DNA from 2 places in the Streptomyces sp. SUK 48 genome. Region 2 is predicted to be linked to the other one. Evidence: riboswitches for the same ligand, from Rfam matches in the RefSeq annotation. Region 2 holds a riboswitch; the other holds the start of a gene.

Region 1 (16,035 bases), 290 kb from region 2:
ATTTTGCCGAGAGTTGTCGGCACGGACGCCAGGACGTGCCCCAGGCGATCTGCCGACAGGCCCCCGCCCTGCGCCAGTTGTGCCGAGCCGCCACCCTTGCCGTTCAGGAGCCGCTTGACCATTCGCCCGGCGTGCAGTCCCGACGAGTCGGCGGCCGAGTTGACGGCGGCCACCAGGGTCGCCTTGCCGTCCGAGGCGGTACCGATCACTACAACCCCAGGGCGCTGCGCGGGAAGCAGATCGCGGACGGCGGCGGCCAGCGTCCTCGCGTCGTCCGTGTCACCGTCCGTGGTCGCGGTCACCACCAGGACTCCGTCCGAATCCCGTGCACCGTGTACCAGTTCGGCGGCGCGTGCGCGTGTGGCGGCCTGCCGCAGCCGCTGGTTCTCACGGTCGGCCCACTTCAGCCGCTCCAGCAGCCCGGCGATGCGGTCGGGGAGTTCGGTGCGCGGCGCCTGTATCTGCTCGGCGATGCGGGCAACGAGGTCGCGTTCGCGGGCCAGGTAGCCGAAGCCTTCGACGCCGACGGCGGCCTCCAGGCGGCGCATGCCCGCACCGACCGAGGACTCCGAGGTCAGCGCTACGACACCGATCTGCGAGGCGTGCTCGACATGCGTGCCGCCGCACAGCTCCCGTGACCACGCGCCGCCGATTTCGACGACGCGGACCTTCTCGCCGTAGGTCTCGTCGAAGAGGGCGAGAGCGCCCAGTTCCTTCGCCTCCGGCAGGGTCGTCCAGCGGACGCCGACCGGCAGATCGCGGCGCAGGGCCTGGTTGGCGGCCTCTTCGATCTCGCTCCGGACGGACGAGGACACTGCGCCCCGCCAGGGGAAGTCAAGGCGAAGATAGCCGGGGCGGTTGTAGGAGCCGGACTGCAGGGCGGTGGGGCCGAGTATCTGGCGCAGGGCCGCGTGCAGGACGTGGGTGCCGGAATGGGCCTGGCGGGCGCCGAGCCGCCACTCGGGATCCACGGCCGCCGTCACCTCGTCACCGACCGCTAGTTCACCTGCCGTGACGCGCACCTGGTGAACCACGAGACCGGGCAGCGGGCGCTGTACGTCCAGGACTTCAGCCGCCACGGACGGGCCGGAGAGATGGCCGGCGTCGCTGTCCTGACCGCCGGACTCGGCGTAGAACGGGGTGCGGTCCAGGATCGCGGTCACGATCTCTCCCTCACCCGCCACCGGGACCGGGCCGGAATCGGTCAGCAGGGCGAGAACACGGGACCGAGTGGTCAGGGTGTCCCACGCCCGCCAGTCGGTCGGACCGTGTTCGTCCAGGACACCACGCAGGACCGCCGTGTCCGTCGTGCCGCCCGACTTGCGGGCGCGGGCGTCGGCTCGCGCGCGTTCGCGTTGCTCGCGCATCAGCGCGGTGAAGCCCTCGCGGTCGACCTCCACGCCCTGTTCGGCCGCCATCTCCAACGTGAGGTCGATCGGGAAGCCGTACGTGTCGTGCAGCAGGAACGCCTTCGCGCCGGGCAGTCGGCGACCGCCGCCCGACTTGACCTCGGCCACGGCCGTGTCCAGGACGGTCGTTCCCTGGCGCAGGGTCGCGCGGAAGGCGTCCTCCTCGCCGGCCGCCCGGTCGACGATCCGGCCGTAGGTGTCGGCGACCTCCGGGTAGCTGGGCGCCATGCAGCCCCGGGCCACGGCCAGCAGTTCCGGCAGCACCGGGTCCTGGTAGCCGAGTTGGCGCATCGAGCGCACAGCCCGGCGCAGGATGCGGCGCAGAACGTAGCCGCGGCCCTCGTTGCCGGGGGAGACGTCGTCGGCGAGCAGCATCAAGGCGGTGCGGATGTGGTCGGCGACCACCCGCAGGCGTATGTCGGCCTCGGTGCCGGCTCCGTAGCGCACACCGGCCAGTGCGGCGGCCCGGTCGAGGACCGGCCGGGTCTCGTCGATCTCGTAGAGGTTGTCGACGCCCTGGAGCAGGGTGGCCATGCGTTCCAGGCCCATGCCGGTGTCGATGTTGCGGCGGGGGAGTTCGCCGAGGATCGGATAGCCCGACTTGCCGGGGCCTTCGCCACGTTCGTACTGCATGAAAACGAGGTTCCAGAACTCCATGTACCGGTCTTCGTCGACCGCCGGGCCGCCCGCGCGGCCGAGCGTGGGACCGCGGTCGTAGTAGAGCTCCGAGCAGGGACCGCACGGACCAGGCACGCCCATGGACCAGAAGTTGTCCTCGTCGCCGCGTGCCACGATCCGCTCGTCGGGCAGGCCGGCGATCCGCCGCCACATGCCGCGGGATTCGTCGTCGGTGTGGTGCACGGTCACCCAGATCCGGTCCGGATCCAGACCGTAGCCGCCCTCGGCCACCGGCGAGGTGGACAGCTCCCAGGCGAAGGAGATGGCCTCCTCCTTGAAGTAGTCGCCGAGGGAGAAGTTGCCGTTCATCTGGAAGAAGGAGCCGTGCCGGGTGGTGCGGCCGACTTCCTCGATGTCCAGGGTGCGCACGCACTTCTGCACGCTCGTCGCCCGCGGCCACGGCGCCGGCGCTTCGCCCGTGAGGTACGGCTTGAAGGGCACCATGCCCGCGTTGACGAAGAGCAACGTCGGGTCAGGCGTGGGCAACGGGGCGCTGGGGACGACGGTGTGACCGCGCTCGGCGAAGAAGTCGAGGAAACGGCGGCGGATCTCGGCGGTGCGCACGGGGACTCCGGGTGGCTACAGGGGCTGGACGGCCAGGGTTCGGGCGGGGTGGCGGGGGCCGAGGAAGACCGCGATGCCATGCCCGTCGGGTGAGGGATGGGTGGCCTGGGACCAGCCCTGGCGACGGTAGAAGGCCATGGCCCGGGTCGACCGGAGCGAGGTGAGCAGCCAGACGCGGCCGTCCGGGGCGTCCTCGGTCACCGCTTGAAGGAGACCGGCCGCGATCCCGGTGCCGCGGGCGGTGGAACGGACGGCGAGTTCGTCGATCTCGCGGGCGCCGCAGAGCCACTCCTCGGTGCGGCGCGGGCCCAGGCCGGCGGCCGCTTGCGGATAGCAACGGTCGATCGGGAAGGGGGTGGGTGTGGCCCAGGCGGTGGCGAAACCCACGACGTCCGGTCCGTCGAAGGCGAGTGCGGCCGTGAATCCCGGACGCCGTATGTCCGAGCCGAGCCGTGCGACGAACGCATCCGCCCTCTCCTGGTCCTCGTTCCAGGGCGGAGCGCAGAACGCGTCGGCGTAGACGGAGCGCAGGGCCGCGCTGTATGGCAGGAGAGCGTCGTACGGGACGACACGGATCTCCGTCACGCCGCCACCGCTCCGGCCGCGACCGGATGCAGGGCCGCGTACTCCAGCGGTGCCGACGGGTCGATCGACACGTCCAGCGGTGCCGGCTCTGCCCCGGCCCGTACGAGGAGATCGCCGACGGCCGCGATCATCGCGCCGTTGTCCGTGCACAGCCGCAGCGGCGGCACCCGCAGTGCGATCCCGGCAGCCCGGCACCGTTCCTCGGCCAGCGACCGCACACGCGAGTTCGCGGCGACCCCGCCGACGACGACCAGCGTGCCGACGCCGTGCTCCGTGCAGGCGGCAACCGCCTTGCGGGTCAGGACGTCGGCGACCGCCTCCTGTAGCGATGCGGCCCCGTCGTGGACGGGTAGTTCGCGCCCGGCGTGGGACTCGGCCCAGCGGGCCGCCGCCGTCTTCAACCCGGAGAAGGAGAAGTCGTAGGAGCCCGGGAGAGGGCGAGGGAAGGCGACGGCGCGTGGATCGCCCTCGCGGGCGGCACGGTCGATGGCCGGACCGCCGGGGTACGGCAGGCCGAAGACCCGGGCGACCTTGTCGAAGCACTCCCCGGCGGCGTCGTCGAGGGTGTCGCCGAGGTGGGTGATCGGGTCGCGGGCCAGGTCGCGCACGAGGAGCAGCGAGGTGTGGCCGCCGGAGACGATCAGCACCATGCAGGGGTCGGGCAGCGGGCCGTGCTCCAGGGTGTCGGCGGCGACATGACCGGCCAGGTGGTGCACGCCGTAGAGCGGGACGCCGAGCGCGTAGGCGATGCCCTTCGCTCCTGCGAGGCCCACCTGCAGGGCGCCGGACAGCCCCGGGCCCGTGGTCACGGCGACCGCTCCGACGTCGGAGAGCCGCAGCCCCGCCTGGTCCAGTGCCTCACGCACCACCGGGCGCAGGGCGTGCAGGTGGGCGCGGGAGGCGATCTCGGGCACCACTCCGCCGAAACGGGCATGCTCGTCCATGCTCGACGCCACGGCGTGCCCGAGCAGGCGTCCGTCCCTGACGAGCCCCGCACCGGTTTCGTCACACGACGACTCGATCCCGAGCACGATCGGAGAGCCCATGCCCTCCCCTTCCTGCGGCGTCTACGTTATTGCGAACAGTGTGCAATAAGATCCGTGCGGATGTGAACCCGGACTCCGTCGCACGGGTGATCGCTTAGTAGAGTGCGCCCCTGTCGCCCCCTGAACTCCGAGGTAGCCAGCAGTGACCCCCGCCCGAGAAGGCCCGTCCTCCGCCGTCACCGTCGTAGGGATCGGAGCGGACGGCTGGAAGGGCCTGGCCGAACCCGCCCGTGCGGAACTGCGTCACGCCGAGGTGCTCATCGGCGGCCCGCGCCAGCTGGATCTGCTGCCTGCCGAGTGCGCCGGCGAGCGCGTCGCCTGGCCGTCGCCCCTGCGCCCCGCCGTCCCCCGCCTGCTCGCCGCCCACGTCGGCCGCCGCATCGCCGTTCTGGCCAGCGGCGACCCGATGTTCTACGGCATCGGACGCGCGCTCGCCGAGGAAGCCGACACACTGCGCGTCCTGCCCCACCCGTCATCCGTGTCCTATGCCGCCGCCCGGCTGGGTTGGCCGCTGGAGGACATCGAGGTCGTCACGCTGGTGGGCCGCCCCACCGCCCGCCTCGCCGCCGCCCTGCACGACGGCCGGCGCCTCCTCGTCCTCGGCGCCGACGCCACCACCCCCGGAGAAGTCGCCGCGCTGCTCAGCGACCGCGGCTTCGGACCGAGCCGGATGCGCGTCCTGGAACAGCTCGGCGGCGACCGCGAACGTACGACCGCCGAGACAACTGCCGACGACTGGGCACGGACGCAGCAGTCCGCCGATGCGCTCAACATCGTGGCCGTCGAATGCCGCCAGGCACCGGACACCCTGCGACTCGGTGCGGTGCCGGGGCTGCCCGACGAGGCGTACGAGCACGACGGGCAGCTCACCAAGAAGCACGTCCGGGCCGCCACGCTCGGCGCGCTCGTCCCCGCTCCCGGCGAACTCCTGTGGGACGTCGGTGGCGGGTCGGGCTCCATCGCGATCGAGTGGATGCGCACCCACCCGTCGTGCCGGGCCGTCACCGTCGAACGCGACCCTGCGCGTGCCGTACGTATCCTCCGCAACGCGGAGCGACTCGGCGTGCCGGGGCTTCGGGTCGTCACCGGTGCCGCTCCCGGCGCGTTGGCCGAACTCCCCGCGCCTCACGCCGTGTTCGTCGGCGGCGGACTCACCGCCCCCGGCCTGCTGGACGCCTGCTGGGCGGCACTGTCCCCTGGCGGGAGGCTCGTCGCCAACACGGTCACGCTGGAGTCGGAGGCACTGCTCGCCGACGCCTACCGCCGCCACGGTGGCGAGCTGGTACGGCTCGCGGTGGCACACGCCGTGCCCGTGGGCGGGTTCACCGGCTGGCGACAGGCCATGCCGGTCACCCAGTGGTCCGTACAGAAAACCCTCAATCCCGTTCCAGGAGCAGACAGATGACCGTGTACTTCATCGGCGCCGGCCCCGGTGCCGCCGACCTGATCACGGTGCGCGGCGCCCGGACGCTCGCCGCCTGCCAGGTCTGCCTGTACGCGGGCAGCCTCGTCCCGCGCGAACTGCTGGCGGAATGCCCGCCGGACGCACGCCTGGTCGACACCGCCCAGCTCGACCTGGACGAGATCACCGCCGAGTTGCTCCGCGCCCACGACGAGGGCCACGACGTGGCCCGGCTGCACTCGGGCGACCCGTCCGTGTTCAGCGCGGTCGCCGAGCAGATGCGGCGGCTGGACGCGGCCGGGGTGCCCTACGAGGTCGTCCCCGGCGTGCCCGCGTTCGCCGCCGCGGCGGCCTCCCTCAAGCGGGAGCTGACCGTGCCGACCGTCGGCCAGACCGTCATCCTCACCCGCGTAGCCAACCGCGCCACCGCCATGCCGGACGGCGAGGACCTGGCCACCCTCGGCCGCAGCGGCGCGCTGATCGTGCTGCACCTGGCCGCCAAGTACGTGGACCGCGTGGTGGAGGAACTCCTCCCGCACTACGGCGCCGACTGTCCTGCCGCGGTCGTGGCCTACGCCTCCCGCCCCGACGAGCTGATCATCCGGGGCGCCCTCGACGAGATCGCCCACAAGGTGAAGGAGGCCGGCGTCCTGCGCACAGCGGTGATCATGGTGGGGCGGACACTGGGGGCGGAGCAGTTCCGTGACAGCCACCTGTACTCGCCCGAGCGGGAGCGTCATCTCTGCTGAAACCCTCCGCGGAGCCTGCTTGTCAGGCTCCCCACGCCTCCCGTGGGGGAAGTCCGGTGAGAGTCCGGCGCTGACCCGCAACGGTGTGCACGACCCGGATCGACGGTGTCGTGCCAGCCCGATCGCCTGCGGGGGCGTATCGACCCGTTGACTGCTCGCCGTGGACTGCGAGACGGGACCGCCCGGCCGGCCTACGGCCGTACGGACTGCTCCTGCTCGACGTCCAGCAGGCGGCCCGTGTGAAGGACGGCCCTCCCGTGCGCCGAAGTATGGCTCCCAGTCGCATACCCCTGCTGCCGCTCAGCCTGGCTCTGGCGCTGCTGCTCCTGCTGTCCGTCGTGGGCGGGGTCGGGCTCGGTGCCGCCGGCGTCGGCTGGGGCGATGTGCTCGGTTTCCTGTGGGCCGGACTCACCGGCGGGACCGTGCACGCGAGTGACGCGGCCGCGTACACGATCGTCTGGGAGATCCGGCTGCCGCGGGTGTTCCTCGGTGCCGTGGTGGGAGCGGGTCTCGCGGCCGTCGGAGTGGCCGTGCAGGCGATGGTGCGCAACGCGCTGGCCGACCCCTTCGTGCTCGGTATCTCTTCGGGCGCGGCGGTGGGCGCCAACGCCGTCATCCTCCTCGGAGCCTTTGCCGGGTTCGGGGTGTGGGCGCTGTCCGCGTCGGCGTTCGCCTCGGCGCTCGCGGCCATGACGCTGGTCTACGCAGTGGCCCGCTCACCGCAGGGCCTGACGCCGCTGCGTCTGATTCTGACCGGTACCGCACTCGCATACGGCTTCGAGGCCGTCACCACCGTCATGGTGTTCGGCGCGGCCCGGGGTGAGGCGGCTCGGTCGGCCATGATGTGGCTGCTGGGCAGCCTGGGCGGAGCCACCTGGGCCCAGGTGCCGCTCGCGGCGGTCACCGTGGCGGCCGGATGGGTCTGGCTGCGCCTACGGGCCGAGGCACTCAACGCGCTCGCCATGGGCGACGAGACCGCGGCCGCCCTCGGTGCCGGACCGGCCCGGCTCCGTCGGGAGCTGTTCCTCGTCACCGCCGCCGTGACCGGGACGGTGGTGGCGGTCAGCGGGGCCATCGGATTCGTCGGGCTGATGGTGCCGCACGTCGTACGGATGCTCGTCGGCGCCGACCACCGCAGGGTGCTGGCGGTCGCCCCACTCGCCGGGGCCGTACTGCTGGTGTGGGCGGACGTACTGTCCCGGCTGCTGTTCGCCCCCGCCGAGTTGCCCGTCGGAGTGATCACCGCGGTCGTCGGGGTGCCCGCATTCCTGCTGCTGATGCGGCGAGGCGGCGGCTACGCGTTCGGAGGGCGTTGACATGCGACTCGACATCGACGACGTGACGATCGAGGCGGCCGGAACCCGCTTGGTCGAGCACATCCACCTCACCGTGGGCAGCGGGGCGTTCGTCGGACTGATCGGCCCCAACGGCAGCGGCAAGTCCACCCTGCTGCGCTCCCTGTACCGGGCACTGCGGCCGGCCGGGGGAGCGGTACGGCTGGGCGGCGACGACCTGCACACCATGGACGCCAGGGCCGCCGCCCGGCTGCTGGCCGCGCTGCCGCAGGAGTTTTCCGCCGAGTTCGACTTCACCGTCGCCGAGGTGGTCGCGGTGGGCCGGCTGCCGCACCGGGGCCGCTCGGCCGCAGCGGACCGGGAGATCTGCACCAGAGCGATGGACCGCACCGGCGTCGCCCACCTGACCGACCGCGGGTTCCTCAGCCTGTCCGGCGGCGAGAAGCAGCGGGTCCTCCTCGCCCGGGCCCTCGCCCAGCAACCACAGGTCCTGGTCCTCGACGAACCCACCAACCACCTCGACATCGCGCACCAGTTGGACGTGCTGTCCCTGGTCCGCGAGAGTGGCCTGACCGTGCTGGCCGCGCTCCACGACCTCAACCTGGCCGCAGCCCACTGCGACGTCCTGTACGTCCTCGACGGCGGCCGGATCGTCGCATCCGGCCCGCCCCAGGACGTCCTCGAACCTCGGTTGCTGGCCGAGGTGTTCGGCGTCCGGGCGCATGCCGTCCGGCACCCGGAGACGGACGCAGTCCAGCTCCTGTTCGACCTGCTCCCGCCCACCTCCTGAAGGACACCCATGCGCAAGCAGCTTCTCGCCGCCGCCCTCTGTCTCGCCGCGACCGCCACCGGATGCGGCGCCACGGTGGAGTCGGCGCAGGACGCGAAAGCCCCGTCCGCGGTCACCCTCACCAACTGCGGCCGTCAGGTGACGTACGACAAGGTGCCCGAGCGGGTCGTCACCAACGACGTCGGTATCACGGAACTGATGTTCGCCCTGGGCCTGGAGGACCGCATGGCCGGCTTCGCCATGCCCGACGACAAGGGAGACCTGCGCGGTGTGCCCTGGAAGGACGCCTACGACAAGGTCAAGTGGCTCTCCAAGGATCAGCTCACCAAGGAGAACGTCGTCGACGCCCACGCCGACCTCGTCTTCGCCGGCTGGAACTACGGCTTCCGTGAAGACGCGGGCTTCACCCCCGACGCCCTGAAGAAGCTCGGCATCTCCTCGTACATCCTCACCGAGTCCTGCCACAACGGCCGTACGAAGTCCTCCCGCGGCATCATGCCGCCCCTGGACGCCCTGTACGCCGATCTCACCAATCTCGGAAAGCTCTTCGGCGTCGAGAAGCGTGCGGCGGAGCTGATCGCCGGTTTCAGGAAGCAGATCGCCGACGTGCGGGCGAAGGCGCCCAAGGGCTCGGCCCGTCCCTCGGTCTTCCTCTACGACAGCGGCCAGGACACGCCCTTCACCTCCGGCCGCTACGCCGCGCCGGAACAGATCATCACCGAGGCCGGCGGCGCCAACGTCATGCACGACGTGGCGGACTCCTGGACCACGGTCGGCTGGGAGAGCGTCGTGCAAAGGAACCCGGACGTCATCGTCATCTGCGACTACGGAGATGTCAGCGCGGAGCAGAAGAGGAAGTTCCTGCTGTCCTACGCCCCCCTGCGCAACGTCTCAGCCGTCAAGCACCGGCGCATCATCTCCCTGGACTACGCCGACCTGGTCGAAAGCCCCCGCAACCCGTCCGCGATCGCCCGGCTCGGCGCCTACCTGCGGGCCGTGCCGGCCGGCCGGTGACGTGGCGCCTCAGCGGACCGTGCTGCGCCCCACCACCGTGCCGGCCCGGTCGATGCAGATGACGTCCACGGCGACCGGTGCTCCGCGCAGCACGGCAAGGGCCTCGTCCCGCGCCGCCCGCGCCACCAGGTCGCCCAGCGGCACGTCGGCGGCCTGGCACAGCTGGAGTGCGGCGAGGCCGGTGTTGGCGGCGGCCACTTCTGCGGCGAGCACCTCGTCCGCGCCGCCGCTGCGGGCGAGGCCGGCCAGGAAGCCCTTGTCGACCTGCGAGCGGCCGGAGTGCAGGTCCAGGTGGCCCGTCGCGAGCTTGGACAGCTTGGCGAAGCCACCGCAGATCGTGAGGCGGTCCACCGGGTGGCGGCGGATGTACTTCAGCACGGCGCCCGCGAAGTCGCCCATGTCGAGCAGTGCGTCCTCGGGCAGGCCGTACTCGGCGACGACCGTCTTCTCGGACGTCGACCCGGTGCACCCGGCGACATGGGTGCGTCCGGCCGCGCGGGCAACGTCCACGCCCCGCCGGATGGAGTCGATCCAGGCCGAGCAGGAGTACGGCACGACGATGCCCGTGGTGCCGAGGATGGACAGGCCGCCCAGGATGCCGAGCCGTGGGTTCCAGGTGGAGCGCGCGATCTCCTCGCCGTGGTCGACGGAGACGGTGATCTCCACATCTCCGCTGCCGCCGTGCCGGGCGGCCACCTTGGCGACGTGCTCGCTCATCATCCGCCGGGGCACGGGGTTGACGGCCGCCTCACCGACGGGCAGCGGAAGGCCGGGCCGGGTGACCGTCCCCACGCCCGGGCCCGCCTTGAAGACGACGCCACTGCCTACGGGCAGCCGCCGGACCGTCGCCCGGACCAGAGCGCCGTGCGTGACGTCGGGGTCGTCCCCCGCGTCCTTCACGATCCCCGCCATCGCGGCGCCTTCGGTCAGCTCCTCCGCGGCCAGCGCGAAGGACGGTGTCTGCCCCTTGGGCAGCGTGATCGTCACCGGGTCGGGAAAATCACCGGTCAGTAGGGCGGTGTACGCGGCCGTCGTGGCCGCCGTGGCACAGGCCCCCGTGGTCCAGCCGTGCCGTAGCCCCGTGTGCTCCAGCTGTCCACGGCGCCCGCCCTTCACCTGACCGGAACCCTGCGCCCCGCCCACCTGCACCATGGCTCGACCCTCACTGCCACTCACGAACGGACCCACACCCTCATGCACGTACTGATCCTCGGCGGCACCACGGAGGCCCGCCGCCTTGCGGAACTGCTTCACGACGCCCCCGGGCTGAAACTGACCAGCTCCCTCGCGGGGCGTGTCGCCAGCCCCCGCCTTCCCCCGGGCGAAACGCGCGTCGGCGGCTTCGGAGGGGCTGAGGGACTGGCTGCGTGGCTGCGCGAACATGCGGTCGACGTGGTCGTCGACGCCACCCACCCCTTCGCCGGGACGATCAGCTTCAACGCGGCCCAGGCCGCTGCCGCAACCCATGTTCCCCTGCTCGCCCTGCGCCGGCCCGGCTGGGTCCCCGTCGTGGGCGACCGGTGGCACGAAGTGGATTCGCTGGAAGAAGCGGCACGGGCGCTGCCCGCACTCGGCCGACGCATCTTCCTCACCACCGGGCGTATGGGTCTGGCCGCCTTCGCGGACCTGGACGACCTGTGCTTCCTCGTACGATCCGTTGACGCGCCCGAGCCACCGCATCCGTCCCGCATGGAGGTGCTGCTAGGCCGGGGCCCCTTCACCCTCGACGGGGAGCGAGAGCTGCTGCGGCGCCACCGCATCGACGTCGTGGTCACGAAGGACAGCGGCGGGGCGGCCACGGCGCCGAAACTGGTGGCTGCCCGCGAGGCGGGGCTGCCCGTTGTCGTGGTCCGCAGGCCGCTCGTTCCGGGGGGCGTGCCCGTCCTCCCGAATCCGGGGAAAGCGGCCCAGTGGGTTCGCGAGCATCTTGAACAGGGATCTTTTCCGGTCATTGACTGAAACCTGGTGCGGGCTTTGCTGCGGTCATCTTGTAGCTGCAACCTATTCGCAGAAACCTGGAAGGCGCGGCTGAAAACAGCCGCTCGCCGAGAAGTAAGGGTCACGCCCCATGGCCACCGCTCCTGATTCCGCTTCCGCCAGGCCGACCGCTCCGGCCACCGGCCGCGGCATCTCGTGGCACCGCGTCCGCACCTCGATGACCCGGAAGGAATGGGCCAGCGCCGGCGGCATGGCCGCCTTCATCCTGGCCCTGCACGTTATCGGCTGGTTCACGCTGGTCGCGATCGTCGCTCCCCAGCACTACAGCCTCGGCACGAAGACCTTCGGCATAGGCATCGGAGTCACCGCGTACACCCTCGGCATGCGTCACGCCTTCGACGCCGACCACATCGCCGCCATCGACAACACCACCCGGAAGCTGATGAACGAGGGGCGCCGCCCCCTGTCCGTCGGCTTCTGGTTCTCCCTCGGCCACTCCACGATCGTCTTCGCCCTCGCCTTCCTGCTCTCCCTGGGCGTGAAGGCGCTGGCCGGACCCGTCGAGAACGACGACTCCGAGCTGCACAGCATCACCGGCTGGATCGGTACGACCGTGTCCGGGACATTCCTCTACGTCATCGCGATCATCAACCTGATGATCATGGTGGGCATCTGGAAGGTCTTCCGGCAGATGCGCACGGGTCACTTCGACGAGGCGGCCCTGGAGGAGCAGCTCAACAACCGCGGCTTCATGAACCGGCTCTTGGGCCGTCTCATGAAGTCGATCACCAAGCCGTGGCAGATGTACCCCCTGGGGGTCCTGTTCGGTCTCGGTTTCGACACCGCCACCGAGATCGCGCTCCTCGTCCTCGCCGGCTCGGGCGCCGCTTCCGGCCTGCCCTGGTACGCGATCCTGTGCCTGCCGATCCTGTTCGCGGCGGGCATGTCGCTGCTGGACACCATCGACGGCTCGTTCATGAACTTCGCCTACGGCTGGGCTTTCTCCAAGCCGGTCCGCAAGGTCTACTACAACCTCACCATCACCGGCCTGTCCGTCGCCGTCGCCCTGATCATCGGCACCGTCGAACTCCTCGGCCTGATCGCGGAGAAGGCGGACCTGCACGGAGCGTTCTGGGACTGGATCTCCGGACTCGACCTCAACATCATCGGCTACGTCATCGTCGGCCTGTTCTTCGCCACCTGGGCCGTTGCCCTGGTGGTGTGGAAGGTCGGCCGCATCGAGGAGAAGTGGACGGCGGGGCTGGCCCAGCCGGCCACGGCTCAGGAGCACGGCGAGTAGAGCAGGAGGCGGTGCCGCCCGCACGGTGCGGCACCGCTCACCTCTCACGCCTCCGGATACCGGCGCGGCGTCCAGACGATCTCTTCACCGTCTCCCCGCCGTACCACCTGGGTCTGCGAGGAACCGATCAGCAGGATGGTGCGCATGTCGACCTCGGCGGGATCCAGCTCGTCCAGCCGCACGATCCGCACCCGCTCGCCCGGGCCACCGACATCCCGGGCGACCACCACCGGCGTCTCGGGCGCCCGGTACTCCAGCAGCAGCTCCTGCGCCTTGCCCACCTGCCAGGTACGGCTACGCGAGCCCGGGTTGTACAGGGCCAGCACCAGGTCCGCCGAGGCCGCTGCCCGCAGTCGCTCCGCGATCACCTCCCACGGCTTGAGCCGGTCGGAGAGGGAGAGAGCGGCGTAGTCGTGTCCGAGCGGGGCCCCGGCCCGTGCCGCGGCAGCGTTGGCGGCGGTCACACCCGGCAGCACCCGCACCGGCACATCCAGGTACTGGGGCTGCGAGGCCACTTCCAGGACCGCAGTGGCCATCGCGAACACTCCCGGGTCGCCACCGGAGACCACGGCCACTCGACGCCCCTTCCGGGCCAGTTGCAGCGCGAACTCGGCGCGCTCGGCCTCCACGCGGTTGTCCGAGCCGTGCCGGGCCTGGCCCGGCTGCTCGGGCACCCGGTCCAGGTAGGTGGTGTAGCCGACCAGGTCATCGGCGGCGGCCAGCGCGCCCCGCGTCTCGGGTGTCAGCCACAGCGGACCGGCCGGACCCGTCCCGACCACGACCACCTCGCCCCGCTCCCGTACGGGCCGCTCGGCGTCCACCTGACTGGGCAACACGGCCACGGAGAAATACGGCACCGACTGAGCGTCCACGTCCGCCAGTTCGGCGACGCGCTCCTGGCTCATGGTGGCCCGCTCTACATACCGGGCCTCGGCCAGGCGTCCCGAACTCTCCAGCGCGCGGCGCACCTTGGGGAAGGTGCGGCCGAGCTTCATCACCACCGCGGCGTCCGTCGTGGCGAGCCGGGCCGTCAGCTCCTCCTCGGGCAGGGTGCCCGGCAGGATCGTCAGCACCTCCTCGCCCTCGGCGAGCGGCGCGCCCAGTCGGGCCGCGGCGGCCGACACGGAGGTGACACCAGGGATGACCTCGGTGTCGTAGCGGTCGACCAGCCGCTTGTGCATGTGCATGTAGGAGCCGTAGAAGAGGGGATCGCCCTCGGCCAGCACGGCCACCGTGCGCCCGGCGTCCAGGTGGGACGCGAGCCTGGCCGACGCCTCGGCGTAGAACTCCTCCATGGCGCCCTTGTAGCCGCCGGGGTGGTCGGTGGTCTCCGTGGTGACCGGGTAGACCAGCGCTTCCTCGATGTGGTCGGCGCGAATGTGCTTCGCCGCGATCGACCGGGCGATGGAACGCCCGTGCCGGGCGCTGTGGTACGCGACCACGTCCGCCTCGGCGATGACCTCGACGGCCCGTACGGTCATCAGGGTGGGGTCACCGGGGCCCAGGCCGACCCCGTACAGCTTGCCGCTCACTCTTCCTCGCTCGCGATCGCGTTGAGTGCGGCGGCCGCGATGGCGCTGCCGCCGCGGCGGCCGCGGACCACCAGGTACTCCAGGCCGGAGGGGTGCGCGGCCAGGGCGTCCTTGGACTCGGCCGCGCCGACGAAGCCGACCGGGACGCCGATGACGGCGGTGGGCCGGGGCGCGCCCTCCTCGATCATCTCCAGGAGGCGGAAGAGGGCGGTAGGTGCGTTGCCGACGGCGACGACCGCGCCCTCCAACCGGTCCCGCCACAGCTCCAGCGCCGCGGCGCTGCGCGTGGTGCCCATCTTCTGCGCCAGCTCCGGGACGGCTGGGTCGGACAGAGTGCACAGGACGTCGTTCCCGGCGGGCAGCCGCTTGCGGGTCACGCCGCTGGCCACCATCTGCACGTCGCACAGGATCGGGGCGCCGGCACGCAGGGCTTCGCGGGCCCGGGCCACCACCGCGGGCGTGTAGGCCAGATCCTCGACCAGGTCGACCATTCCGCAGGCGTGGATCATGCGTACCGCGACCTGGCTGACATCGGCGGGCAGACCCGCGAGATCCGCCTCAGCGCGGATGGTGGCGAAGGACTGGCGGTAGATGGCCGCACCGTCCTTCTCGTAGACGTGGGTGGTCACGGTGGTCTTCTCACTGCTTTCGGTCGTCGTGCGGGTCATGAGGTGATCGCCGCCAGGGCGGCGGGTATCCGGGAAGGATCTGCTGCGGACACGGTGCGCCCGCTCCCGGCTGGCGCGGCGGCCGACAGGCGGTACCCGCCGTCCGGTGTCGCGAGCACATCGATGTGGGCACCACTCGGGTGCCCGCAGCGCCGTTCACACCCGGACCAGTACAGGGGGAGGGCTGGGCGGCCCGTCGCTTCGAGCGTCCGCGCCGCGTCCGCCCGGACGTCGGCGTGCGCCTTCCCGCATCCGGGGCGGCCGATGCAAGCGCCCACACGCAGCCAGGGGGACGCGGGATCGGTCACCAGGCCGGCCGCACCGAGACGTGCGAGCGCCTCGGCGGACCGCGCGGTGGTGCCTTCGTGCGGGACGACGACCCCACGCCATGGAGTCAGCCGCAGCTCGACGCCGGCGACCAGCGTCAACTCCTCCCACTGGCGGGCCGTAAGCCGCCCCAGCGGGACGTGCACGGACAGGGCTGCGCCGACGGCTCCCGGGGGCGGCCCGTCGGCCGAACCGACCGGCTCGGGACCGCCTTCGTGTGCGATGCCCGCGGCTGTCAGCCGATCGCGGATCAGACTGTCCAACTCGCCTGCCGGCATCGGGAGGTCGGACACCCTCCAGGTGCGCACGCCGTGCGACTGTGCGGCCTCCAGGAAGGTCTCGGCGGCCGCCACTGCCGCGAGCGGCGCATCAGCGGCGGCCACCCGGACCGACCCGGGGGTGAGCCACGCCGCGTCGTCCCCGACCGCGCGCACCGTGACGTCGGCGCCGAGGCCCGCCACGTCACCGCGCCCGTCGTCCAGAGCGAACAAGAACCGCCCCGACAGCCCCCTGGCGGCATCGCTGGCGCACAACGCGGCGTCCAGGGCTGCCAGCCAGGGCCGTACGTCCTGCAAGCCTGCGCCGTCCAGGCCGGAAAGGGGCGAGGCGACGACGTTGCGCACCCGCTCGTGCTCCCGCGAGGGAAGCAGGCCGGCCGCGTCCAGCGCCTCCGCCAACTCCCCGCCGCACCCGGCGGCCAAGCCGCGCAGCTGCACGTTGCCACGCGACGTCAGGTGC
Region 2 (10,250 bases):
GGTAGTCCAGGCCCCGGGTCGGCTCGTCCAGGAGCACGACCGCCGGTGCGGCGGCCAGTTGGACGGCCAGGACGAGAGCGAGCTTCTGCCCCTCCGACAGGTCGCGGGGATGTGTGGCGTCCTCGATGCCGGGCGCGAGCCGGTCCAGCAGCCCGCGCGCCGTCACCCCGGCCGTCGACTCGGCGTCCGCCTGGGCGAGTTCCTGCCCGACGCTCTCCAGGTAGAGCAGGTCGGCGGGCGTCTGCGGGACCAGTCCGACGAGCCCGCGGGCCTCGGCGGCCGACACCGCGTGCGGGTCCCGCGCGCCGTGTTCGCCGCTCACCCGGACGGTGCCGGCGCGGCGGGGTCCGGAGCCCTGGAGGGCCCACAGCAGGGAGGACTTGCCGGAGCCGTTGCGGCCCATCAGCGCGACGACCTCGCCCGCGTGCAGATCGAGGTCCACGGCGCGTACGGCGGCGACGTCCCGGTAGGCGACCGTGACGCCCCGCGCGGTCAGCAGCCGGTTGGCGTCGCCGTCCGGGGCCTGGGGCCGTACCGGGGCCGGGGTCCGTCCGGCCAGCCGGGCGCGCAGCGGGGCGGCGGCGCGGCGGGCGTCGCGGATGGACAGCGGCAGCGGGGACCAGCCCGCGGCCCGGCCCAGCTCCACGATCGGGGGCGCGATCGTGGCCGTACGCAGGATCTCGGCGGGCGGGCCGATGCGGGCGCGGCCGTCGCCGGGCAGGTGGATGACGCGGTCCGCGTACTGCACGACCCGCTCCAGACGGTGTTCGGCCATGAGGACGGTCACGCCGAGGTCGTGCACGAGCCGGGTGACGGCGGCGAGGACCTCCTCGGCCGCCGTCGGGTCCAGGGCGGAGGTGGGTTCGTCCAGGACCAGCACGCGGGGGTGGGCGGTGAGCACGGAGCCGATGGCGACGCGCTGCTGCTGTCCGCCGGAGAGCGTGTGCAGCGCGCGGTGGCGCAGGTCGGCGAGGCCGAGCAGGTCGAGAGTCTCCTCGACCCGCTTGCGCATGGTCGCGGGCGGGATCGCCAGCTGCTCCATGGCGTAGGCGAGTTCCTCCTCGACGGTGTCGGTCACGAAGCCGTCGATGGGGTCCTGGCCCACCACGCCGACGACATCGGCGAGTTCGCGCGGCGGATGGTGGGCGGTGTCGCGGCCGTCGACGGTGACCCGTCCGTACAGGGTGCCGCCGGTGAAGTGCGGGACCAGCCCGTTCACGGCGCCGAGCAGGGTCGACTTGCCGACGCCCGTGTGGCCGGTGACGAGGCAGAGTTCGCCCTCGTCCACCGTGAGGGCGACGTCCCGCAGGGCGGGCTCGGGCATGTCGTCGTACTGGACGGTGACCTGGTCGAAGGTGATCACGGTGCGGTGGCTCTCGGGACGGGGCCGGGCGGCGGGGCGAGGAACCCGGCGGTGCCGGCGAGCAGGACGGCGGCGGTCGGCACCAGCGGCAGACCGGGCCAGGTGAGCGGATAGTAGGTGGGGTTGAGCTGGGCGGGGTCGTAGCCGAGGTCGCTGAAGAGCAGCACGGCCGAGAGCACTCCGCTGCCCGCGACGCACCACTCCGGCAGGCGCCAGGGGTCGGGCCGGTAGGCGGTGCGGGTGACGCGCCGGCCGCCGAGCCGCAGGCCCGCCACGCACAGGGCTGCCCCGCAGGTCATCGCGGGCAGCCCGAGGAGGGTGGGCGCGGTGGCGTCGAGGAGTCCGTACGCGCCCGCGCACAGGCCGCACATGCCGAGCAGCATCAGCGCGCCGGTGATCCGGCGGGAGCGGCGGGTGGCGCTGCCCGCCCGGCCGTAGCCGCGGCAGTCCATGGCGGCGGCCAGCCGCAGGGAACGCTCCAGGGCGTCCTCCAGGACCGGGACCGCGATGGAGCGCAGCGCCTTGACGCCCTTGGCCCGGCCGGCCCGCAACCGCCGCGCGCGGGCGACGCGTTGGACGCTCTGCACCAGCTGGGGCGCCACGCTGATCGCCACGGTGACGGCCACGCCCAGCTCGTACAGGGCGCCCGGCAGGACGCGCAGGGCGCGCTTGGGGTTGGCGAGGGTGTTGGCGGCGCCGACGCAGGCCAGCATGCAGGCGAGGCGCAGCCCGTCGGTGGCGGAGGACAGCAGGGCCTCCAGGGAGACCGGGCCGCCGATCCGGATGCCCGCGTACCAGTCGGGGGTGGGCAGGTGCGGCAGGGAGAAGAGGAAGTGGTCGTGCGGGGTGATGCCGGTGGCGAACACGGCCCGGAAGACGACGCGGATCGCGACCACCGACAGGGCGAGGTACAGGTAGTAGGCGAAGCCCCGGGCCCAGGGCGCCTCGGTGCGCCGGGCGGTGACGACGTAGCCGAGGACGGCGAGCACCAGGAACAGCAGCAGCGGGTTGTCCGTGCGGCTGACCGCGGTGGCCAGCGCGAGCGCCCACACCCACCAGGCCAAGGGGTGCAGGGTGCGGGGCAGGCGCCGGCCGCCGCGGTCCGGTGCCGCCTCGGCGGCGGGTGCCTCGACGGCCGTACGGGACACGGCGGTCACTCGGAGCGGCGGCGCCGGTGGGCCGCGTAGGCCGCGCCGCCGATCAGGACGACCAGGCAGGCACCCGCGGCCACCGGGACGATCGAGCCGGAGTCGTGCCGGGCCTCGGCGGCGGGGGCGGCGTCGACCACCCGGGTGCCGGTGCTCGGGGACGGAGCGGGGGCCGCGGACGCCGGGCCGCTCGTGGTGGCGCTGGGCGACGGCGTCGGGCTCGCGCTCTTGCCGGGCTCCGGCGTCGGCTTCGCGGACGCCGGGGCGGAGGGGGCGGGCTGCTTCTCCGGGGCCGGACCGGTGTTCACACCGGGTGGCAGTTGCGGTGCCTTGCGGGTGGAGGCCGGCTTGCCCGCGTCACCCTGCGGTGCGGTGTTGCGGGCGCGCAGCTGGCCGGGGGTGACCTTCGGGCGGCCCTCGGTGCCCTGGATGTTCGTGCCGCCGAACTCCCACAGGTCGACGCTGCCCGGCTTGGGCCGGTAGAGCATCGCGCCGAGCCGGCTGTACGTCCAGTCGGTGGCCCCGGGATCGGCGTGCCAGTACGACCAGTACGCGGAGGCGGGCGGGGTGAGCACGCAGTCGTCCTGGGCGGGGGTCGGGTACTGGCGGCCGTGCTGGTAACCGCTGTAACCGATGCGGCAGATGAAGGCGGGGCCGTCGTGCCCGGTGCCGGTGGTGCTCCAGCCGCCCTGGTTGAGCAGCTCGTACCCGGTGGTCGGGGTGGTGCCGCAGGAGCGCAGGATCGGGCCGCCCCAGTGGCTGAGGTCGACGGCGAGCACGACGCCCGAGGTGGTGGTGCAGCGCCCCATCGGCTGGGGCGCGGCGGCGGCCGGAGTACCGGCCTGGACGACGGCCGCGGCGCCGAGACCGAGGGCGGCCAGGACCCGTATCAGGCGGGCCGCCGCGCTCATCGTCCGCTCCCGGTGCCGGTGCGGCGGCGGGCGACGGCCACGGTGCGCCAGCCGGCGAGCATCAGCAGCACGGCGATCGCGGCGAGGGCCCCCGCCTGGACGCCGGTGGCGGCGAGGATGCCGCCACCGCCGCTCGTACCGGCCCCGCCGTCGCCCGCGCCGCCGGAGTCGCCGGTGCCGCCGGTGTCTCCCGTGGTGACGATGTCCGGGGCGCTGCCGCTGAGGCTCGGGGTGGGCTGCGGGGAGGTGCCGGTCAGGCTGCGCTTGAGCGTGCCGAAGGAGATGCCGGTGGCGCCGCCGACGGCCTGGGTGGAGGCGCGCAGGTCGGAACGGCGGTCACCGCCCTTGGCCACCGCGAACCCGCCGTCGCCGTTCTGCTGCGAGGCGAGGAACGTGCGGGCCTTGGCGATCTGCCGGGCGTACTTCGGCGCGTCCAGCGACAGGCCCTGTACGGCGAGAGCCGCGGAGTTGACGGAGTCTCCCGCGGTGCCGGGGAAGCCGCCGTCGGCCAGTTGCCGGGAGGCGAGCCAGGTCAGCGCCTTGGCCACGGCCTTGTCCGCCGTGGCGCCGCCGGCCAGGTCGAGGGCCATGGCGGCGATGGCGGTGGAGTCCACGTCGGAGTCCTTGGTGGACGGGATCAGGCTGGGCCAGGCGCCGCTGCTCTCCTGAAGGCTCTCCAGGTAGGCGATCGGCCGCTGGGCCGAGGTGGTGTCGCCCGCGCGCACCTGGGCCATGACGGCGAGGGACTGGGCGAAGACGGAGGGCGCGTAGGTGTAGGCGCCCTTCGCCGCGCAGGCGCGGTCGCCACCGGTGCCGGCCTTGGCGCAGACGGCCTTGTCGAGGGCGGCGATCAGGTCGTGTCCGGCGAAGTGCCGGGGGTCGCGGCCCACGGCCTCGGCGAGCAGGGCGGTCTTGCCGAGGGAGCCGGCCGCCGCGTAGGAGGTGCCGACATTCGTCCAGTCGTCCACCGTGCGGCCCGCGCCGTCCTTGCCTCGGTGGTCGAGGAAGTCGACGATGCCGCGCAGCCTGGCGTTGTCCAGGCCGGTGGCGGCGAGCGCGTAGGCGCCGTCGATGGTGAGGCCGAAGTCGGCGCGCCCCGAGGTGGTGCCGTCGCCGTAGTACTGGCCCTGCCTGAGGTTGGCCGCCGTGGTGAGGTAGGCGACGCCCTTCTTCAGGTCGGGGCCCGCGCCCGGGGCGGGGGCGGGGGTGGTCGGGGTGCCGCTCGGCGAGGTCGGCGGCGGGGTGGGTCCGGTGGCCTTGGTGGTGAGGGTGACCAGGCTGGTGCCGCTGCCGGCGAGGACGGCGGGCGAGGTCGCGTAGACGGCCGGGTCGGTGGCGCCCTCCTCGAAGCCGAAGCCGCCGCTCTTCAGCTGCTGCCGGGACAGCCAGCCGACGGCCGCGGTGGCGCGGGTGGTGTCGCCGAGGGCGGCCAGTGCCTGGGCGGCGTACGCGGTGGCGTTGACGGAGCCGGTGGTCGAGCCGGTGTAGCCGGGGAGGGCGCCGTCGGCGCGCTGGGCGCCGCCGAGGTAGGCGCGGGCGGCGCTCACCGCGTCCTCGTGGCCGCCCGCCCGGTGCAGCACCAGGGCGACGAGCCCGGTGGTGGCGGGGTCGGGGTCGCAGTACTCGCCGGACCGGATGAGGATGCTGGTGAAACTGCCGTCCTTGCACTGGAGTCGGGTGAGGCGGTCGACCGCGGCGGCCGGGGGTGTCACGCCGGCCCGCAGCAGGGCGAGGACCGCGAGGGCCTGGCCCTCGGTGTAGGAGGAGGCGCGGAAGTCGCCCTTGGCGGTGCAGCCGGGGGTGGCCTCGCCGGACTCCGGGCCCGCCGCGCACACGTTGGCGGTGAGGGCGGCGAGCAGGTCGTGGCCGCCGAAGGCGCGCGGGTCGCGGCCGGTGATCTCGGCGAGGAGGGCGAGCCGGGCCACGGCGGTGGCGTCGGGCGCCTGGCCGGTGCCGTCCGGGTAGGCGAAGTCCGCGGTGTGGGCGGCGAGATAGCCGGTGACCTTGTCGAGCGCGGCGCTCTTGCCGTTCGCGGCGGCGAGCGCGAACGCGGTGTCGGCGGTCAGCGAGTAGTCGGGGGTGGTGGCACCGTCGTCCACGACCCTTTCACCGTCGGTGAGTCGGCCGGTCAGCCAGGTGGCGGCGGCCTTCGTGTCGAGCTTGCCGGGGGCACCGGTGGGGCCGCCCGGGCCGGGCCCGGAGGGGTCGCCGCCGCGTACGTCGTCGGGGGTGAACGTGGGTTTGCCGGTGGAGCCCTGGACATCGGTGCCGCCGTAGACCCAGGCGTCGACGTCGCCGTCCTTGAGCTTGCGGTCCATGGCGCCGTACGGGCTGTAGGTCCAGTCCTTCTGACCCGGGGCGGCGATCCAGTACGACCAGTACGCCGTGGCGGGCGGGGTCAGGACGCAGGACTCCTTGTCCGATGTCGGGTACTGCGTACCGGAGTCGAAGGCGCCGTACCCGATGCGGCAGATGAAGGCGGGGCCGTCGTGCTGGGTGCCGGCGGTGCTGAAGCCGGCGTCGTGCAGCAGGTCGTAGCCGGTGGTGGGGGTGAGGTCGCAGCCGTGTTCCACCGGGCCGCCGAAGGGCCCGAAGTCCACGGCGACCAGGGCGCCCCTGGTCGCGGTGCAGCCGCCGGTGCCGTCCGCCGTCGCGGGCGTGACCGTGATCGTGAGGAAGGTCATGCAGGCCGCGAGCAGTACACACAGGGCCGTCGCCTGTGCCGCCACGCGGGGCGGAATCGCCCTCGCCCGCTCGTCTCTTCGCTGCCCGGTCCCCACCACGGCCCCCTCTGTCGGCCGGCGCGGGCACGGGCGTGGCAGAGGGGCCCCCGGAGCACGGAAGGAGCCCGGAAGCCGTTCGCACCACGCCGCAGTCCACGACGGCGTCTGTTGCAGGTCACGCTCCAGGCAGTCCGGCTCGCCCGGGACGGTGCCGGGCCTACGGTTGCGGGTCAGCGCCGGAATTCGACCGGCTTCCCCTGGAACTCATTGCGTATCAGCCGGATTTGAGCACGCTTCACAGGAAGCGTCAAGAGCGGCCCGTGACGCGGCGCACGGACCGGGGACGGTCGCTGGCGGGCGGGTTGGCCGTCGGGTACCGTCTCGGTCTGCCGAATGGGGGAACCCGGTGGGAGTCCGGGGCTGACGCGCAGCGGTATGGGACGGCGGGGCCGTCCCGAGCCCGAATGCCCAGGCGGTGTAGCACTTTTGGAAGCCGGTCCACGCGTTCCGGACGGCGGCCTGCACCCGCTGCCCCCGGATCGATGGGCCATGGCACCGAGTGGGGTCGGCGTCCTCCATCCAAGGAGCAGGCCATGATCCGTCCGCTGTCCCTCCGCCGTCCCGCGCTCGTCGCGGCCGCCGCGCTCGGCGCGTTCACCCTCGGCACGCTGCCCGCAGCGGCCACGTCCTCCCCGGCGCAGATCACCACCTCGAAGACGAACGGCGTCGCTTACCTCAAGTCCCTCCAGGCGGCCGATGGTTCGTACGCCGGTTCCGGACTGTCCAACGAGTGGGCGTTCAGCGCGCTCGCCGCGGCCGGCACCGCCGCGGTGGACGTCACGCCCGGGGGCGACACCAGCAAGAACGCGAGATCCGTCTACCGGAATCTGCTCTCCACCACCGCCTGGCCGTCCTCCTCCCCCGTCGTCACCGACTACGAGCGCGCCGTGCTGAACGCGTACGCCGCGGGCATCGATCCGGCCCGGGTGTCCGCCTCGCGGGATCTGATCGCCGACATCTACGGCTACTGGCAGACCTCGGAGACCGGTTACTTCGGCCCGTCGGCCAACTTCAACGGCACCGTCTTCGCCGCGCTCGCCCTGAACGGCGCGAAGACGCAGTCCGGGCAGGCGCGGATACCGGGGGCGCTGCGTGACTCCGTCGTCGCCCGCATCCGGGCCAACCAGCACAACGACGGCGGCTGGAACTACGGCAAGGCGGAGGGGAATCCGAGCCAGCTCGCCGCCACCAGCGACATCGACATGACCGGCGCCGCGATGGCCGCGCTGTGCACGTCCGGGGTGCCCGGCACCGACAGCGGGATCGTCCGCGCCAAGGCGTTCCTGAAGAGCAAGCTGGTGGCGAACAGCGGTGCCTTCAACGCGATGTTCGGCGTGAACACCGACTCCAACGGCTGGGCGGTGTCCGGGCTGAACGCGTGCGGCATCAACCCGCAGACCGGTGACTTCCTCACCTCGGCCGGGAAGACCCCGGTGGACTTCCTGATCGCGCAGCAGTTCAATCCCGGCGGCGGCTTCAGGTACCAGCCGGGTGACGCCTCGCCGACGGCGTACTCCTCGATCGACGCCCTGCGCGCGGTGGCCGGCGGCGGCTTCACCGCGGCGCCGCCCGCGCCCACGACGCCGGGTGCCCCGCAGTGGGTGGGCCAGGGCTCGTTCACCTCCGGTACGGCGACGAAGCTGGCGCTCAGCGTGGACGACGGGGCGGGCGGCCTGAAGGTGTGCTCCGTCGCGCTCACGCCGACCGGCACCACGACCACGCTGGGCGCGGTCCTCGACGCCGCCAAGAGCACGGCGACCCCGTCCGGCTGCGTCACGGACATCACCCCGGCCTCCGGCTCCGGCACCGTCACCACCCTCAACGGCAAGGCGAACAGCGGCTCCAACACCTGGAAGGCCAGCATCGACGGCTCGGCCTTCGCCACCGCCACCCGCGACACGACCATCGGCGTGGGCGACACGATCGCGGTGCGCTGGGGGGCATGACAGGAGGTGCTTGAGGGGCGGGGCTCTGGGGGCGCGGGGCGGCTCGGCCGGGGGCGCTCGCCGCGGTGAGGGGCGGGCACTCGGAAGGGGGCACGCTGCGGGTCGTCAGGCGCGGGGCGCTCGCTGTGGGGGCCCGGCGCCAGGAGGCTCGCCGCCGGAGACGGGGGCTCGGCGGGGGGCTCGCCGCGGAAGGTCGGCGCGAGGGAGCCCGGTGCGGGGGCCTGGCGCCGGCCGGCGCCTCGGTTCGGCACGCGCCTCGGACCACTCGCCCCATACTCCGATGTCCTCGGCACACGGCGGCACTCGGCACCCGGCAGGCGGCAGGCGGCAGGCGGCAGGCGGCAGGCGGCAGGCGGCAGGCGGCAGGCGGCAGGCGGCAGGCGGCAGGCGAGGATCAGCGCGGCAGGCCCGGCTCGCCATGCCCGGCGACGGGACGGCGATCCCCGCTCGGCATATGAGGCGCGGCATGCCCACCCTGCACCGGAGGTACGGCGCGTCGCGGCCCCGTCCCCGGTGTCCGGGCCGCCGGTGCCCGCTCGGCACGGCCTCAGGTGGGCCCCCGGCATAGGCTCAGCGCATGCGGATCGTCTCCCTTCTCCCCGCCGCCACCGACATCGTCGCCGCGCTCGGTCTCTCCGCGAGCCTGGTCGGTCGTACGCACGAGTGCGACTGGCCGCCCCGGGAGGTGGCGGGGGTGCCGGTGGTGACCGGGGCGGAGCTGGACCAGGACGCGCTGAGCAGCCGGGAGATCTCCGATGCCGTCGGCGGGTCGGCGCACTCGGGGTCGTCGTTGTACACGCTGGACACCGAGGCTCTGGCGGCGCTGCGGCCCGATGTGGTGCTCACCCAGGACCTGTGCGCCGTGTGCGCGGTGTCGTACGAGCGGGTGAGCGGTGCCGTACGGCTGCTCGACGCGGACACCCGGGTGCTCAGCCTGGAACCGCATACCCTGGACGACGTACTGGACTGCCTGGTCACCGTCGGCGAACTGCTGGGCGTGCGCGAGCGCGCGCTGCGCCGCCGGGCCGAACTCCAAGCCCGGCTGGACCGGTTGCGCGGCTCGGTCGCCGGGCGCGACCGGCCCCGCGTGGCGGCGATCGAATGGCTCGACCCGCTGTGGCCGGCCGGACACTGGGTGCCGGAGCAGATCAGCGCCGCCGGGGGCGAACCGCTCCTCGCCGCGCCCGGCGAGCACACCGAGCCGGTGCCCTGGTCGGCGGTGCGCGCCGCACGGCCGGACGTCCTGCTCGTCCTGCCATGCGGCTTCCCTCCCGAACGCACCCTGCGCGAGGCCGAGTTGCTCACCGCACTGCCGGGCTGGGCGGAGCTGCCCGCCGTACGGTCCGGCCGGGTCTGGGTGCTGGACGGGCCGTCGTACTACAACCGGCCGGGCCCGCGGGTGGTGCGCGGGGCGGAGGTGCTGGCCCATGTCCTGCACGGGGTGCGGGCCGGGGAGCCGGTCGCACCGACCGAGGCGCGCCCGTTCCCCGGCCGGTGAGGAACGGGCCGGATCAGAAAGCGGTCCAGGTGAACGCCACGGTGTCCCCGGCGTTCAGCTTGAACTGGCAGCCGCCCACCGGGGTGGGCGTGCCGTTGACGGAGATGTTCCAGTAGGCGGAGGCGCCGCCGCTGACGTTCTTGACGGTGTCGACGGAGTAGTCGTCGAACGACGCGTACCAGGTGCCGTCCCAGGTGAAGTGCCGCCGGTGAGCGGCGTCGTCGAGGGCCGCGGTGGGCGTCGGCACGGCGGTGGGGTTCGCGCCGCCGTTGGTGCCGTCGCAGTGGTGCGTGCCGCCGGTCGCGGTGGTGACGTCGTGGCCCCGGGTTCTGATCTTCCCCTTGAAGAGGAGCCCGTCCGGCCCCTGGACGGTGAGCGTGACTGCGACCGGGGCGTTCGTGCCCGGTGTGCTCTGGGCGTGGGCGGTGGCCGGCACGGCGACGAGGGCCGTGCCGAGGGCGGTCGCGGTGATCAGGGTGCGGCGTGCGAGGGTGGCGGGCAAGAGCTGAGCCTTCCTGGGCGGGCGGCCCGCGGCCTCGGCGCCGGGCGAGCGGGGCGCACCGGCGCGGCGCCGCTCACCCCCGCTCGCGCGGGCCGGTGG

The links. Region 2 has a riboswitch for cobalamin ahead of GHR20_RS04665 (hypothetical protein). Riboswitches for the same ligand answer to the same signal wherever they lie in the genome.
Region 1: linked by a shared signal. The riboswitch ahead of GHR20_RS03610 (iron ABC transporter permease) and the one ahead of GHR20_RS04665 (hypothetical protein) in region 2 are both predicted to bind cobalamin.

Annotation. Positions count from the first base shown of each region.
Region 1 covers NZ_CP045740.1:804,695-820,729, reverse strand. Annotated here, with positions in the region: gene alaS (alanine--tRNA ligase) at 1-2,651, opposite strand, end outside; gene GHR20_RS03630 (GNAT family N-acetyltransferase) at 2,667-3,236, opposite strand; gene tsaD (tRNA (adenosine(37)-N6)-threonylcarbamoyltransferase complex transferase subunit TsaD) at 3,233-4,282, opposite strand; gene cbiE (precorrin-6y C5,15-methyltransferase (decarboxylating) subunit CbiE) at 4,425-5,687, shown strand; gene cobM (precorrin-4 C(11)-methyltransferase) at 5,684-6,433, shown strand; cobalamin riboswitch at 6,450-6,582, shown strand; gene GHR20_RS03610 (iron ABC transporter permease) at 6,703-7,749, shown strand; gene GHR20_RS03605 (ABC transporter ATP-binding protein) at 7,751-8,518, shown strand; gene GHR20_RS03600 (ABC transporter substrate-binding protein) at 8,528-9,532, shown strand; gene GHR20_RS03595 (cobalt-precorrin-5B (C(1))-methyltransferase) at 9,542-10,684, opposite strand; gene GHR20_RS03590 (cobalt-precorrin-6A reductase) at 10,727-11,491, shown strand; gene GHR20_RS03585 (HoxN/HupN/NixA family nickel/cobalt transporter) at 11,601-12,770, shown strand; gene GHR20_RS03580 (precorrin-2 C(20)-methyltransferase) at 12,815-14,302, opposite strand; gene GHR20_RS03575 (precorrin-8X methylmutase) at 14,299-14,970, opposite strand; gene cobG (precorrin-3B synthase) at 14,967-16,035, opposite strand, start outside.
Region 2 covers NZ_CP045740.1:1,096,919-1,107,168, forward strand. Annotated here, with positions in the region: gene GHR20_RS04645 (ABC transporter ATP-binding protein) at 1-1,363, opposite strand, end outside; gene GHR20_RS04650 (energy-coupling factor transporter transmembrane component T) at 1,360-2,520, opposite strand; gene GHR20_RS04655 (hypothetical protein) at 2,517-3,422, opposite strand; gene GHR20_RS04660 (prenyltransferase/squalene oxidase repeat-containing protein) at 3,419-6,106, opposite strand; cobalamin riboswitch at 6,313-6,443, opposite strand; cobalamin riboswitch at 6,507-6,636, shown strand; gene GHR20_RS04665 (hypothetical protein) at 6,739-8,151, shown strand; gene GHR20_RS04670 (cobalamin-binding protein) at 8,729-9,649, shown strand; gene GHR20_RS04675 (DUF4430 domain-containing protein) at 9,663-10,151, opposite strand.